3 regions of the Streptomyces sp. NPDC052101 genome follow, and region 3 is predicted to be linked to each of the others. Evidence: riboswitches for the same ligand, from Rfam matches in the RefSeq annotation. Region 3 holds a riboswitch; each other region holds the start of a gene.
What was found. Region 3 has a riboswitch for cobalamin ahead of AB0L75_RS13040 (cobalamin biosynthesis protein). Riboswitches for the same ligand answer to the same signal wherever they lie in the genome.
Positions count from the first base shown of each region.

Region 1: another riboswitch for cobalamin. It lies ahead of metE (5-methyltetrahydropteroyltriglutamate--homocysteine S-methyltransferase); the one in region 3 lies ahead of AB0L75_RS13040 (cobalamin biosynthesis protein).
Region 2: another riboswitch for cobalamin. It lies ahead of AB0L75_RS25940 (ribonucleoside-diphosphate reductase subunit alpha); the one in region 3 lies ahead of AB0L75_RS13040 (cobalamin biosynthesis protein).

Region 1 covers NZ_JBFAWH010000010.1:55,735-59,780, forward strand. The annotation lists gene AB0L75_RS19200 (acyl-CoA dehydrogenase family protein) at 1-937, opposite strand, end outside; cobalamin riboswitch at 1,196-1,423, shown strand; gene metE (5-methyltetrahydropteroyltriglutamate--homocysteine S-methyltransferase) at 1,578-3,887, shown strand; gene AB0L75_RS19210 (GntR family transcriptional regulator) at 3,963-4,046, opposite strand, start outside.
Region 2 covers NZ_JBFAWH010000015.1:96,371-100,416, reverse strand. The annotation lists gene AB0L75_RS25940 (ribonucleoside-diphosphate reductase subunit alpha) at 1-1,991, opposite strand, end outside; cobalamin riboswitch at 2,116-2,258, opposite strand; gene AB0L75_RS25935 (GNAT family N-acetyltransferase) at 2,294-2,800, opposite strand; gene mctP (monocarboxylate uptake permease MctP) at 2,874-4,046, opposite strand, start outside.
Region 3 covers NZ_JBFAWH010000005.1:276,474-280,519, forward strand. The annotation lists gene cobN (cobaltochelatase subunit CobN) at 1-129, opposite strand, end outside; gene AB0L75_RS13035 (cobyric acid synthase) at 126-1,658, opposite strand; gene AB0L75_RS13040 (cobalamin biosynthesis protein) at 1,655-2,617, opposite strand; cobalamin riboswitch at 2,715-2,856, opposite strand; gene AB0L75_RS13045 (hypothetical protein) at 3,013-3,240, opposite strand; gene AB0L75_RS13050 (inorganic phosphate transporter) at 3,272-4,046, opposite strand, start outside.

The sequences.
Region 1 (4,046 bases), on a different contig from region 3:
CGATGCCGTCGGCGACCCGTGCGGCCCGCTGGACGAGGAGTTCGGCAGCGTCCACCTCGGCTGCCGAGCGGGCCAGGTCGATCTGCACCGACGGCTTCTCACGCAGCGGGGCACCGCGCCGGTCGGTCCGGCGGATGCTCTGCTCCGCCGCGGCGCGCACCGTACCCCGCGCGGCGCCCACCACAGGGACGGCGAGCGGCAGGGCGTTGACGGCGTTCACGGGGACCGTGTGGCACCGCGCCTCGGAGGCCGTCGCCCGGCCCGCGTTGATGTCGAACCGCGACAGGGTCAGTGCCTCCGGTACGAAGGCGTCGTCGAGGACCATGGTGTCGCTGCCGGTTCCGCGCATGCCCAGTGTGAACCAGGTGTCCTTCACGGTGATGTCCGCCCGCGGCACCGCGAAGAACCGCACCTCGCCCCGCCCGTCGGGGCCCGCCTTGCCGGGTACGGCGGAGCAGGCGAAGACCCAGTCGGCGAACCGCACCCCGCTGATGTACTTCCACTCACCGCTGAGCCGCCAGCCACCCGAGACGCGCTCCGCCTTCCCGGCCGGCATGAGCGCGCCGGCCATCAGAGCGTCCGGCCCGTCGGCCCAGAGCACCGCCTGTCCCTCCAGGGGCAGGAACGCCCCGTACCGGGCGGCGTACGCGGACAGCGAGGCGGCCCAGGCCGCCGAGGCGCAGCCCTCGCCGACCAGGGTCACGGCCGAGGTCATGTCGACGAAACGGCCTTCCGTACCGCCGAAGGCCGCGGGCACGAAGTGCCGGGCGAACCCGGCCTCCCGCACCGCCTCGACCACCTCGGGCGCAAGCCGCCGGGCGGCCTCCGTCTCCTCGCTGCACCGCGCCGCGATCTGCGCCACGCGCGGAGCCGCGGCGACGACCGCCGCCGCGCTCGACCTCTCGGCCAGGATCGTCGCTGTGCTGTCGCTGAGCATATCTTCGCCACCTCCACTGGGATGGCCGCAGTCTCTCCGGCGAAGCCCCTGACGGGCCGCTCCCAAGCCGGGACCGGCCTGCCAATCACCCGACCGGCTTCAATCGGCCTGTCGGTCGGCCGCGCCGTCGCTTCCCGCACCACGCGGGGCGCCGCGAGGCCGTGCTCCCCGCGGGTGCGCGGGGCGCGGTACGGCCGCGTGTCCCAACTCACCGTCCGAATGCCGGAAGTGCCGCACCGCGCCCCGCGGCGGCCCCTTAGGGTGGCTCCTGCAGCTGGTTCGCCCCGTCAGCCAGGCGGCAGGCGTCGTAAGAGGGAACCCGGTGGGAATCCGGGACTGCCCCGCAGCGGTGAGCGGGAACGACCGCCGTCATACGCACTGGGCCGAGAGGGCCTGGGAAGCGACGGCCAGTAGGTGTCCTCGCCTTGGTACAAGGCATGGGCGTGCCCGTGAGTCCGAAGACCTGCCAACTGCCCGTGTGCGGGACGACTCGTGCGCGGACATCCCGGTGACCTCGAGGGCGGGTCGGCGTAGCCAACCGAGCGGACGGCCGTGGGCCGTTGCCGTCCGGTCCGTCACCCCTTCGCGCTCTCGTCCCGTCTCCGGGATCTCAGGGATTCATCTCGCGAAGGAGATCTCCGTGACCAGCAAGTCCGCAGCCGCGGCAGCACGGGCCACCGTGTACGGCTACCCCCGCCAGGGTCGCGACCGGCAGCTGAAGAAGGCCATCGAGGGTTACTGGAAGGGCCGCGTCAGCGCCGACGCGCTGAGGTCCACCGCCGCCGGCCTGCGCCGCGGCACCTGGCGGCAACTGGCGGACGCCGGCGTCGACGAGGTGCCGACGGGCGACTTCTCGTACTACGACCATGTGCTCGACACCACCGTCATGCTCGGCGCGATCCCGGCACGCCACCGGGCGGCGGTCGCCGCGGATCCGCTCGCCGAGTACTTCGCCATGGCGCGCGGCACGCAGGATGTCGCGCCGCTGGAGATGACCAAGTGGTTCGACACCAACTACCACTATCTGGTACCCGAGTTGGGACCGGACACGGTGTTCACGGCCGACTCCGGCAAGCAGGTCGCCGAGTTGCGGGAGGCCCTAGCCGAGGGCCTGACCGCCCGGCCCGTCCTCGTCGGGCCCGTCACCTATCTGCTGCTGGCCAAACCCGCGCCCGGCGTGGCCGGTGACTTCGACCCGCTCACCCTGCTGGACCGGCTGCTGCCGGTGTACGGCGAGATCCTCGCCGACCTGCGCGCCGCCGGCGCCGAGTGGGTCCAGCTGGACGAGCCCGCGCTCGTGCAGGACCGTACCCCGGCCGAGCTGAACGCCGCCGCCCGCGCCTACCGCGACCTCGGAGCCCGCGCCGACCGGCCCAAGCTGCTGGTGGCCTCCTACTTCGACCGGCTCGGCGAGGCTCTGCCGATGCTGGCCAAGGCTCCGGTCGAGGGCCTGGCCCTGGACTTCACCGGTGCGGGCGCCGCCCATGTGGACGCCCTCGCCGCCGTCGGCGGGCTGCCCGGCAAGCGCCTGGTCGCCGGCGTCGTCGACGGCCGCAACATCTGGGCCGACGACCTGCGGCAGTCCCTCGCCACGCTCGGTACCCTGCTCGGCCTCGCGGACCGGGTCGATGTGTCGGCGTCCTGCTCCCTGCTGCACGTGCCGCTCGACGCCGCCCTGGAACGCGACATCGAGCCGCAGATCCTGCGCTGGCTCGCCTTCGCGCGGCAGAAGACCGCCGAGGTGGTCACCCTTGCCAAGGGGCTCACCCACGGCATCGACACGATCAGCGCCGAACTGGCCGCGAACCGCGCCGACCTGGCCTCCCGCGCCCGCTCCCCCCTCACCCACGATCCGGCCGTGCGGGCCCGGGCCGCCGCCGTCACCGGGGCGGACGCGCGCCGCTGCCAGCCGTACGCCGAGCGGGCGTCGGCCCAGCGCGCCCGTCTCGGTCTGCCGCTGCTGCCGACGACCACCATCGGTTCGTTTCCGCAGACCGCCGAAGTGCGCGCCGCGCGCGCCGACTTGCGCGCCGGGCGCATCGGCACGGGCGGCTACGAGGAGCGCATCGCGGCGGAGATCCGGGAGGTGATCTCCTTCCAGGAGAAGGCCGGACTGGATGTCCTGGTGCATGGTGAAGCCGAACGCAACGACATGGTCCAGTACTTCGCGGAGCAGCTCACCGGCTTCCTCACCACCCTGCACGGCTGGGTCCAGTCCTACGGCACCCGGTACGTCCGCCCGCCGATCCTCGCCGGTGACATCGCGCGGCCGGCGCCGATGACCGTGCGCTGGACGACGTACGCCCAGTCGCTCACGGACCGCCCGGTCAAGGGCATGCTCACCGGCCCCGTCACGATGCTCGCCTGGTCCTTCGTCCGCGACGACCAGCCCCTCGCCGAGACCGCCCGGCAGGTCGCCCTCGCCCTGCGCGACGAGGTGAACGACCTGGAGGCGGCGGGGACTTCGGTGATCCAGGTCGACGAGCCCGCGCTGCGCGAGACGCTGCCGCTGCGCGCCGCCGACCGCCCGGGCTATCTCGCCTGGGCCACCGAGGCGTTCCGGCTGACCACCGGTGGCGTCCGCCCGGACACCCAGATCCACACCCACATGTGCTACGCCGAGTTCGGTGACATCGTCCGGGCCATCGACGATCTCGACGCCGATGTCATCAGCCTGGAGGCCGCCCGCTCCCATATGCAGGTCGCCCGGGAACTGGCCGCCCACGGCTATCCGCGCGAGGCTGGGCCCGGTGTCTACGACATCCACTCCCCGCGTGTCCCCAGCCCACAGGAGGCGGCCGCGCTCCTGCGCACCGGTCTGCGGGCGATCCCCGCCGAACGGCTGTGGGTCAACCCCGACTGCGGCCTGAAGACCCGCGGCTGGCCGGAGACCCGCGCCTCGCTGGAGAACCTGGTCGCGGCCGCCCGCACCGTACGAGCCGAGCTGTAGCGGTAGCGCACCACCCGTCCGGCCCGGTCCGGGAGCGAGCCCGGCTCACTCCCGGACCGGGCCGCGCCGCGAGGGTCAGTCCGTGTGCTCGGCGGGACCGAGCAGCCGGTGGAAGTCGGCGCGGCCCTCTGTGCGATGCTCGGCCAGCAGCCGCAGCGC
Region 2 (4,046 bases), on a different contig from region 3:
CGCAGCGCCTCGCGGGTGCGCGCGTCCCACACGCCGAGGTCCTTCAGGTCCTGCACCAGGTACGAGTTGACCTGCAGGAACTCACCCGACAGGGTCTCGCGCTTGAACAGGTTCGACACCTGCGGCTCGATGCACTCGTACACGCCCGCGATGGAGGCGATGGTGGCCGTCGGGGCGATGGCCAGGAGCAGCGAGTTGCGCAGGCCCGTGCCGGCGATGCGCCTGCGCAGGGCGTCCCACCGCTCGGGCCAGGTCAGCTCGACGCCGTAGTGGTCGGGGTGCAGCACACCCTGGGCCGTACGGGTCTTCTCCCAGGCCGGCAGCGGGCCGTTGCGCTCGGCGAGGTCGGCGGAGGCCTCGTACGCGGCGAGCATGATCCGCTCGGCGATCCGGGTGGACAGGGCCTTGGCCTCGGGCGAGTCGAAGGGCACACGCAGCTTGAAGAAGACGTCCTGCAGCCCCATCGCGCCGAGGCCCACGGGACGCCACTTGGCGTTGGACCGTCCCGCCTGCTCGGTCGGATAGAAGTTGATGTCCACGACGCGGTCGAGGAAGGTGACGGCGGTGCGGACGGTCTCGTCCAGCCGTTGCCAGTCGATGTCCCCGCCGGCCACGAAGGAACCGAGGTTCACCGAGCCCAGGTTGCAGACCGCGGTCTCCCCGTCGTCCGTGACCTCCAGGATCTCCGTGCAGAGGTTGGAGGAGTGGACCACATGGCCCGGCAGGGCCGTCTGGTTGGCGGTGCGGTTGGCGGCGTCCTTGAAGGTCATCCAGCCGTTGCCGGTCTGTGCGAGGGTGCGCATCATCCGGCCGTACAGCTCACGGGCCGGCAGGGTCTTCTTCGCGAGGCCCGCTGCCTCGGCCTTGCGGTAGGCGGCGTCGAACTCCTCGCCCCACAGGTCCACCAGCTCCGGCACGTCGGCGGGGGAGAAGAGCGACCACTGCCCGTCGGCGTTGACCCGACGCATGAACTCGTCCGGGATCCAGTGCGCGAGGTTCAGGTTGTGCGTACGGCGGGCGTCCTCACCGGTGTTGTCCCGCAGCTCCAGGAACTCCTCGATGTCGGAGTGCCAGGTCTCCAGGTAGACGGCCGCCGCTCCCTTGCGCCGGCCGCCCTGGTTCACGGCGGCCACCGAGGCGTCCAGGGTCTTCAGGAACGGGACGATGCCGTTGGAGTGCCCGTTGGTGCCGCGGATCAGCGAACCGCGGCTGCGGATCCGGGAGTACGACAGACCGATGCCGCCGGCGTGCTTCGAGAGCCGGGCCACCTGGTGGTAGCGGTCGTAGATGGAGTCCAGCTCGTCCAGCGGGGAGTCGAGGAGGTAGCAGGACGACATCTGCGGGTGCCGCGTGCCGGAGTTGAAGAGCGTGGGGGAGGACGGGAGGTAGTCGAGGCGGCTCATGAGCCCGTAGAGCGCCGCGACCTCGTCGACGGAGCGAGGGGTGTCGTCCTCGGCCAGGCCGCTCGCGACCCGCAGCATGAAGTGCTGGGGCGTCTCGATGACCTTGCGGGTGAAGGGGTGCCTCAGGAGGTAGCGGCTGTGCAGCGTGCGCAGGCCGAAGTAGCCGAAGCGGTCGTCGGCCGCCCGGTCGACCAGGGCGTCGAGGCGGGCCGCGTGCAGCCGCGCGAACTCCGCGGTGCGGTCGGCGATCAGGCCCTCGCGGTGGCCCACCGCGACGGACTCGGTGAAGGACGTCACGCCCTGCGAGGCGGCCTCGGCGCGGATGGAGGTGGTCAGCAGCCGGGCGGCCAGCTTCGAGTAGGCGGGGTCCTCGGAGATGAGCCCGGCGGCGGCCTCCGTGGCCAGCTCGCGCAGCTCCGACTCGTCCGCGCGCGCCGACCGGCCGCGCAGCGCGGCGGCGGCGACCCGGCCGGGGTCGGCGTCGGGGAGGTCGGCGGTCAGCTCGGTCAGGGTGCGCAGCAACGCGGCACCGGGACCGTCGGTGTCCAGGCCGCTGGCTGAAACCGGATCTGCTGGCGCGATGGTCACGTGGGGCTCTCCCTCGCTCGGCACGGGGGCCTTGCGGAGGGCAGGGGGCAGTCACGAGCGCACGCGGCGTCGCGTCCACCGGCCCACTCCACGAGGCCCGGACGTCAGGGCACACCGGCCGGACGGCCGGGTGCGCGCTGTCGGCAGGTCCTCGGACTGACACGAGCGTGCGGATGCACGCAAGTACACCGTTGCGGGACAGTTCCGGATTCGCACCGGATTCCCCTGCGGCGACAGCGAGGACGAGCATACATCTAGTGCCGGGCTGTCGTGTCACCCCCAGATGTTGTGTCGCACTGGTCTCAGAGCGTCAACTCATAGGTGAGCAGAGTGATGTCGGGCTGCCCGGGCAGCGGATTCCAGTCCCGCCCGGGAGTACGAACGAAGCCGAGGCGTTCGTAGATGCGGTGGGCCGCGTGCATGGTGCGCTTGGTCGACAGAACGATCCGTACGCAGCCGTCGACGGACCGCGCCCTGTCGACGCAGGCTCGCACGAGGCCCTCGCCGACTCCCCGGCCGCGCGCTGCCCGGTCGACGGCCAGCATCCGTATCTCGGCCTCTTCGGGGCGGGCGATGTCGGCCATGGGACCGCCCGACGGCACGAAGGTCACACCGCCGAGCGCCCTACCGTCCTCGACGGCGACCAGCACATCCGCGTCGGCGGCGCGCTTCGCCACGTCCCTCAGCTTGCCGAGGTACCAGTCGCTCTCCCCGAAGTCGAGGAGGCCGTCCCGGAGGTAGGCCTGGGCGGTGATCTTGCCCAGGGTCTCGTAGTCGTCGGGGGTCACCTGCCTGATCACGAAGTCCATGGCACCGAGTGTGCCGGACAGGCACGACAACGGGCCGCCGGATCAGCCTCCGACGGCCCGTGATCAGGACACCTCAGTGGCCGGCGCCCACCGGCAGCTCGGTCGTGACTCCAGGGTCGCCCACGTCCGCCGTGTAGTCCTCCGGCTTGGTCTCGTCGATGCCCTCGGGGGCGTTCGCGGCCTTCAGGACGAAGGTCAGGACCACCGTCACCGCGGCGTTCAGCACGAACGCGGTGAGGCCGATGTAGCCGATCTCGCCGATGCCGGGGATCTGCTTCGCCGAGCCGCCGAAGTGCTTCTGGGTCGGGGAAGCGACGCCGTACGCGGCGATGGTGCCGTACGCCATGCCGACCGCCCAGCCGGCGAGCAGCGCCCAGCGGTGGAACCAGCGGGTGAACAGGCCGCCGACCAGGGCCGGGAAGGTCTGCAGGATCCAGATGCCGCCCAGCAGCTGGAAGTTGATCGCGACCGTCTTGTCCATGGTGAGGACGAAGACCAGGGCGCCGACCTTCACCAGCAGCGAGACCAGCTTGGAGACCTGGGCCTCCTGCTTCGGCGTGGCGTCCGGCTTGATGAAGTCCCGGTAGATGTTGCGCGTGAAGAGGTTCGCCGCCGCGATCGACATGATCGCCGCCGGTACGAGGGCGCCGATGCCGATCGCCGCGAACGCCACGCCCGCGAACCAGTCCGGGAACATGTCCTCGAACAGCTGGGGAATCGCCAGCTGCCCGTTGGTGACCTTCACGCCGGCCGCGATCGCCATGAAGCCCAGCAGGGCCAGCAGGCCGAGCATCAGGGAGTACAGCGGCAGGATCGTGGTGTTGCGGCGGATCACGTCACGGCTCTTGGAGGAGAGGGTCGCGGTGATCGAGTGCGGGTACATGAACAGCGCGAGCGCGGAGCCCAGCGCCAGCGTGGCGTACGTCCACTGGCCCGCCTCCGGCGGCACGAGCGCGCCGCGCGGCTTGCCGGTCGCCGGGTTGACCTGGCTGAAGGCGTGGCCCGCCTTGGCGAAGATCTCGTCGAACCCGCCCAGCTTGATCGGGATGTAGATGATCGCCACCGCGATGACGATGTAGATCAGCGCGTCCTTCACGAACGCGATCAGGGCGGGGGCGCGCAGACCGGAGGAGTAGGTGTACGCGGCCAGCACACCGAAGGCGATGAGCAGCGGCAGGTCCCGTACGAACCAGTTGCTGGCGCTGTCCCCGCCGACCCCCATCACGTCCAGCACCGCCTGGATGCC
Region 3 (4,046 bases):
GTCGAGCAGCGCCGGCAGCTCCGCGGTGACGTCCACCCGGGTCGGGTTGCCGATACGGTAGTCCGCGCCGGAGGCCCGGGCCGCCAGCAGATCCGTGTCGGCAGTCGACAACAACAACACTGTGCTCATGCGGGCGCTCCCGGTGCGATGAAAGGCAGTCCTTGCGGCGCGCCCGACTCGATGAGCCGCCAGAGCGCGTCCGTGTCCGCGTGCTGTTCGATCAGGTCGCCGAGCCGGTCGAGCTGCTCCTCGCGCAGCGCGGCGAAAGAGGTGTCCGGCGCCGGCACGAAGCGGCGGCCCGCGGCGGCGGCCACCTCGCGCAGGAAGGCCCGGCGGAAGCCGTCCGACTCCAGCGAGCCGTGCCAGTGCGTGCCCCAGGTCTGGCCGACCCGGCAGCCGTCCAGGCTGTGTCCCTCGTCGTCGGAGATGAACGCGTCCCCTGCCTCTACGGAGGCGACGCCGTGGTGGATCTCGTACCCCTCGACCCGCTCGCCGAGGGCCTTCCCGGCCGGCCGGGTCAGGGTCTTCTCGCGGGCGAACCGCACCCGCACGGGCAGCATCCCGAGCCCGTCGACCGCGCCGGCGCGCGATTCGACCTCGTCCTCGATGTGCTCGCCGAGGATCTGGAAGCCGCCGCAGATGCCGAGGACGGGGCGGCCTTCGGCGGCCCTGCGCACCAGGGCGTCGGTGAGCCCGCGCTCCCGCAGCCACTCCAGCGCGCGCACCGTGCCCCGGGTGCCTGGGATCACCACCAGGTCCGCGTCCGCCAGCTCCTCCGAGCGGTCCACGAACCGCACCACGACGCCCGGTTCGGCGGCCAGCGCGTCCACGTCCGTGAAGTTGGACATCAGCGGGATCGCGCACACGGCGACCCGCAGCACGTCCTCGCCGACCGGGGGCGTCACGGTCGACTCCCGCACGGTGCCGCGCAGCGAGACCCTGAGCCCGTCCTCCTCGTCGATGCCGAGCCCGTGCCGGAACGGCAGGACGCCGTAGGTGCGCCGCCCGGTGAGGCCCTGGAGCATCTCCAACCCGGGCTCCAGCAGGCTCACATCGCCGCGGAACTTGTTCACCAGGAACCCGGCGACCAGCTCCTGGTCCTCGGGCGAGAGCAGGGCGACGGTCCCGAAGAAGGAGGCGAAGACGCCTCCGCGGTCGATGTCCCCCACCACCAGCACGGGCAGCCGCGCGTTCCGCGCGATCCCCATGTTCACGATGTCGGTCCGGCGCAGATTGATCTCGGCCGGGCTGCCCGCACCCTCACAGATCACCGCGTCATACGTGCCCCGCAACTCGGCCAGGCAGTCCAGCACCGTGCCGAGCAGCTTCTGCTGCCGCCCGCCGTGATAGCCGCGCGCGCTCAGCTCGCCCACCGGCCTGCCCATCAGCACGACCTGGCTGCTCTGCTCGCCGCCCGGCTTGAGCAGCACCGGGTTCATCAGCGCGGTCGGCTCGATCCGGCAGGCCTGGGCCTGCATGGCCTGGGCCCGTCCGATCTCCGCGCCCTGGCGGGTCACGAAGGAGTTGAGCGACATGTTCTGCGCCTTGAACGGCGCGACCTTCACTCCCTGGCGCACCAGCCACCGGCAGATCCCTGCCGTCACGACGCTCTTGCCTGCGTCGGAGGTGGTGCCTGCGACGAGGAGTCCCCCGTTCACTTCCCACGTCCCTTCAGACCTTTGACGCTCTTGACCATCAGGCGCGCGGCGACCGTGGTGCCGAGCGCGAGCAGACCGACGCGGCGGGAGAGCCGTACGGCGCGGTCGACGTCGGTGGGCCGAACGGCGCGTCCGGCCTCCCCGTTGAGCACCGGGCGGTGCTCGACCCGGCTGCCGTACGACAACGTGCCGCCCAGGCGTACCCCCAGCGCGCCCGCGAACGACGCTTCGACGGGGCCGGCGTTGGGGCTCGGGTGCCGGTGGGCGTCGGCCCGCCAGGCGCGCAGGGCACCGCGCGGGTCGGGTCCGGCCGCGGCGGCGAGTACGGCGGTCAGCCGGGCCCCCGGCCAGCCGGCCAGGTCGTCGAGCCGGGCCGAGGCCCAGCCGTAACGCCGGTACCGGGGCGACTTGTGACCCACCATCGCGTCCAGTGTGTTGACCGCCCGGAAGCCGAGCAGTCCGGGCACTCCGGCCACCGCGCCCCACACCAGCGCGCCCACCACGGCGTCGGAGGTGTTCTCGGCGACCGACTCGACCACGGCGCGGGCGATCCCGTCGGCGTCCAGCGCCTGCGGGTCCCGGCCGCACAGATGCGGCAGCCGCGCCCGCGCCGCCTCGACGTCCCCGCGTTCCAGGGCGCCTGCGATGGTGCGGGCCTCGCGGGCGAGCGACGTACCGCCGACGACAGTCCAGGTGGCGGCGGCGGTCAGTGCGACGGAGGCGGCGGGGCAGGGGCGTACGGCGCGTATGGCGGCCGTGCCGAGTGCGACGGCGCCGCCGGCGCACACCACGGTGTGCAGGGCGCCCCAGCCGCGGTGGTCGTGCCACAACGCGCGGTCCACGGCAGCGGCCGCACGACCGAACGCGGCGACCGGATGCCCGCGGCGCGGATCGCCGAGGAGCAGGTCGCCGAGAAGGCCGGCGGCGGCGCCGTACGCGTAAGTGCGATCGGCACCCATCGGTTCAGCCGGCCGTGGGAACAGGAGCAGGCCTGGCAGGGGTCCTTCGGCAGCCGAGCATGGCGATCTGGGTCCTCACTCAGGGTGTCCGCGCCCTGGTTCGACGAGATTCGGCGGTGAGAGTTCCTGGCTTCCGGGGTTCTTCCCCGGTGACAGTGGCGGGACCGCGCCGGATTCGCACCGGCTTCCTCTCCTGCCGCCGTACATGGCGTGGGCAGTCCACCACGCGCCCGGAACGGCCGTCAACTTGCCGTTGACCTGCACGGGGAGAGTGTGCCGATCCCCACATCGCGGGGCGCCCGAGGCTCTTGAGCACGGCGAAGGCTCCCCTCCGTGATGCCTGGAGGGGAGCCTTCGGGACGCTTGGTCCGCAGGGGGTGATGCGTGGCGGGCCGTCAGGCCTTGGCGACGATCAGGTAGATGCCGTACGCCACCGCCGCCGCGCACGCGGCGAAGCAGACGTAGGCGCCGGTGACGGCGAGGTTGGCGGAGCCGCCCTGCGCGGCGGCCTTCTCGCGTCGTGCCAGACCGTTGACGCCGAGGGTGAACAGGGCCACCAGGGCCACGGTGAACACGAGGCTGACGCCGAAGACGGAGCCGAGGGCCGCCCAGTCGATCTTCATGATGCTTCCTTCGGTAACCGGGTGGCCGGGGTCAGACGGTGGCGGCCGGCGGGGCGGCCTGGGGCGCGGGCTCGGCGGCGGCCGGGGAGGCGATCGTGGCCGTCAGGCCCTCGCTGATCGTGCCCGCCGGGGGCGGGGTCACGGCGGCGATGGCGGTGGTCACCACGCCGGCCGGCTCCGTGGGCTCGGCGACGACGTTGGTGTGGTCGACGACCTCACGGCGGGAGTACTTCCAGATCGCGGCGCTCGCGGCGACCAGGAAGACGGCGACGGCGGCGGTGCCCCAGTCGCCCAGGTCCGTGACGGACTCGGCGCCCGCGCCGACCAGTGCGGCGGCCGGCAGGGTGAGCACCCAGGCGACGGCCATACGGGTCGCGGTGGACCAGCGGACCACCCCGCCCTTGCGGCCGAGGCCCGCACCCATCACCGAGCCGGAGACGACATGCGTGGTGGAGAGGGAGAAGCCCAGGTGGGAGGAGGCCAGGATGGCGGTGGCGGCGCTGGTCTGGGCGGCGAAGCCCTGGCGCGGCTCCAGCTCGGTCAGGCCCGTGCCCATGGTGCGGATGATGCGCCAGCCGCCGATGTAGGTGCCGAGCGCGATGGCCAGACCGGCGGAGAGGATGACCCAGACCGGCGGGTTGGAGCCGGGGGAGATGGCACCGCCCGCGATCAGCGCGAGGGTGATGATGCCCATCGTCTTCTGGGCGTCGTTGGTGCCGTGGGCGAGGGAGACCAGGCCGGCGGAGGCGATCTGGCCGGCGCGGTAGCCCTTGCGGGTGGCCTCGCCCTCGGCCTTGCCGCCGATG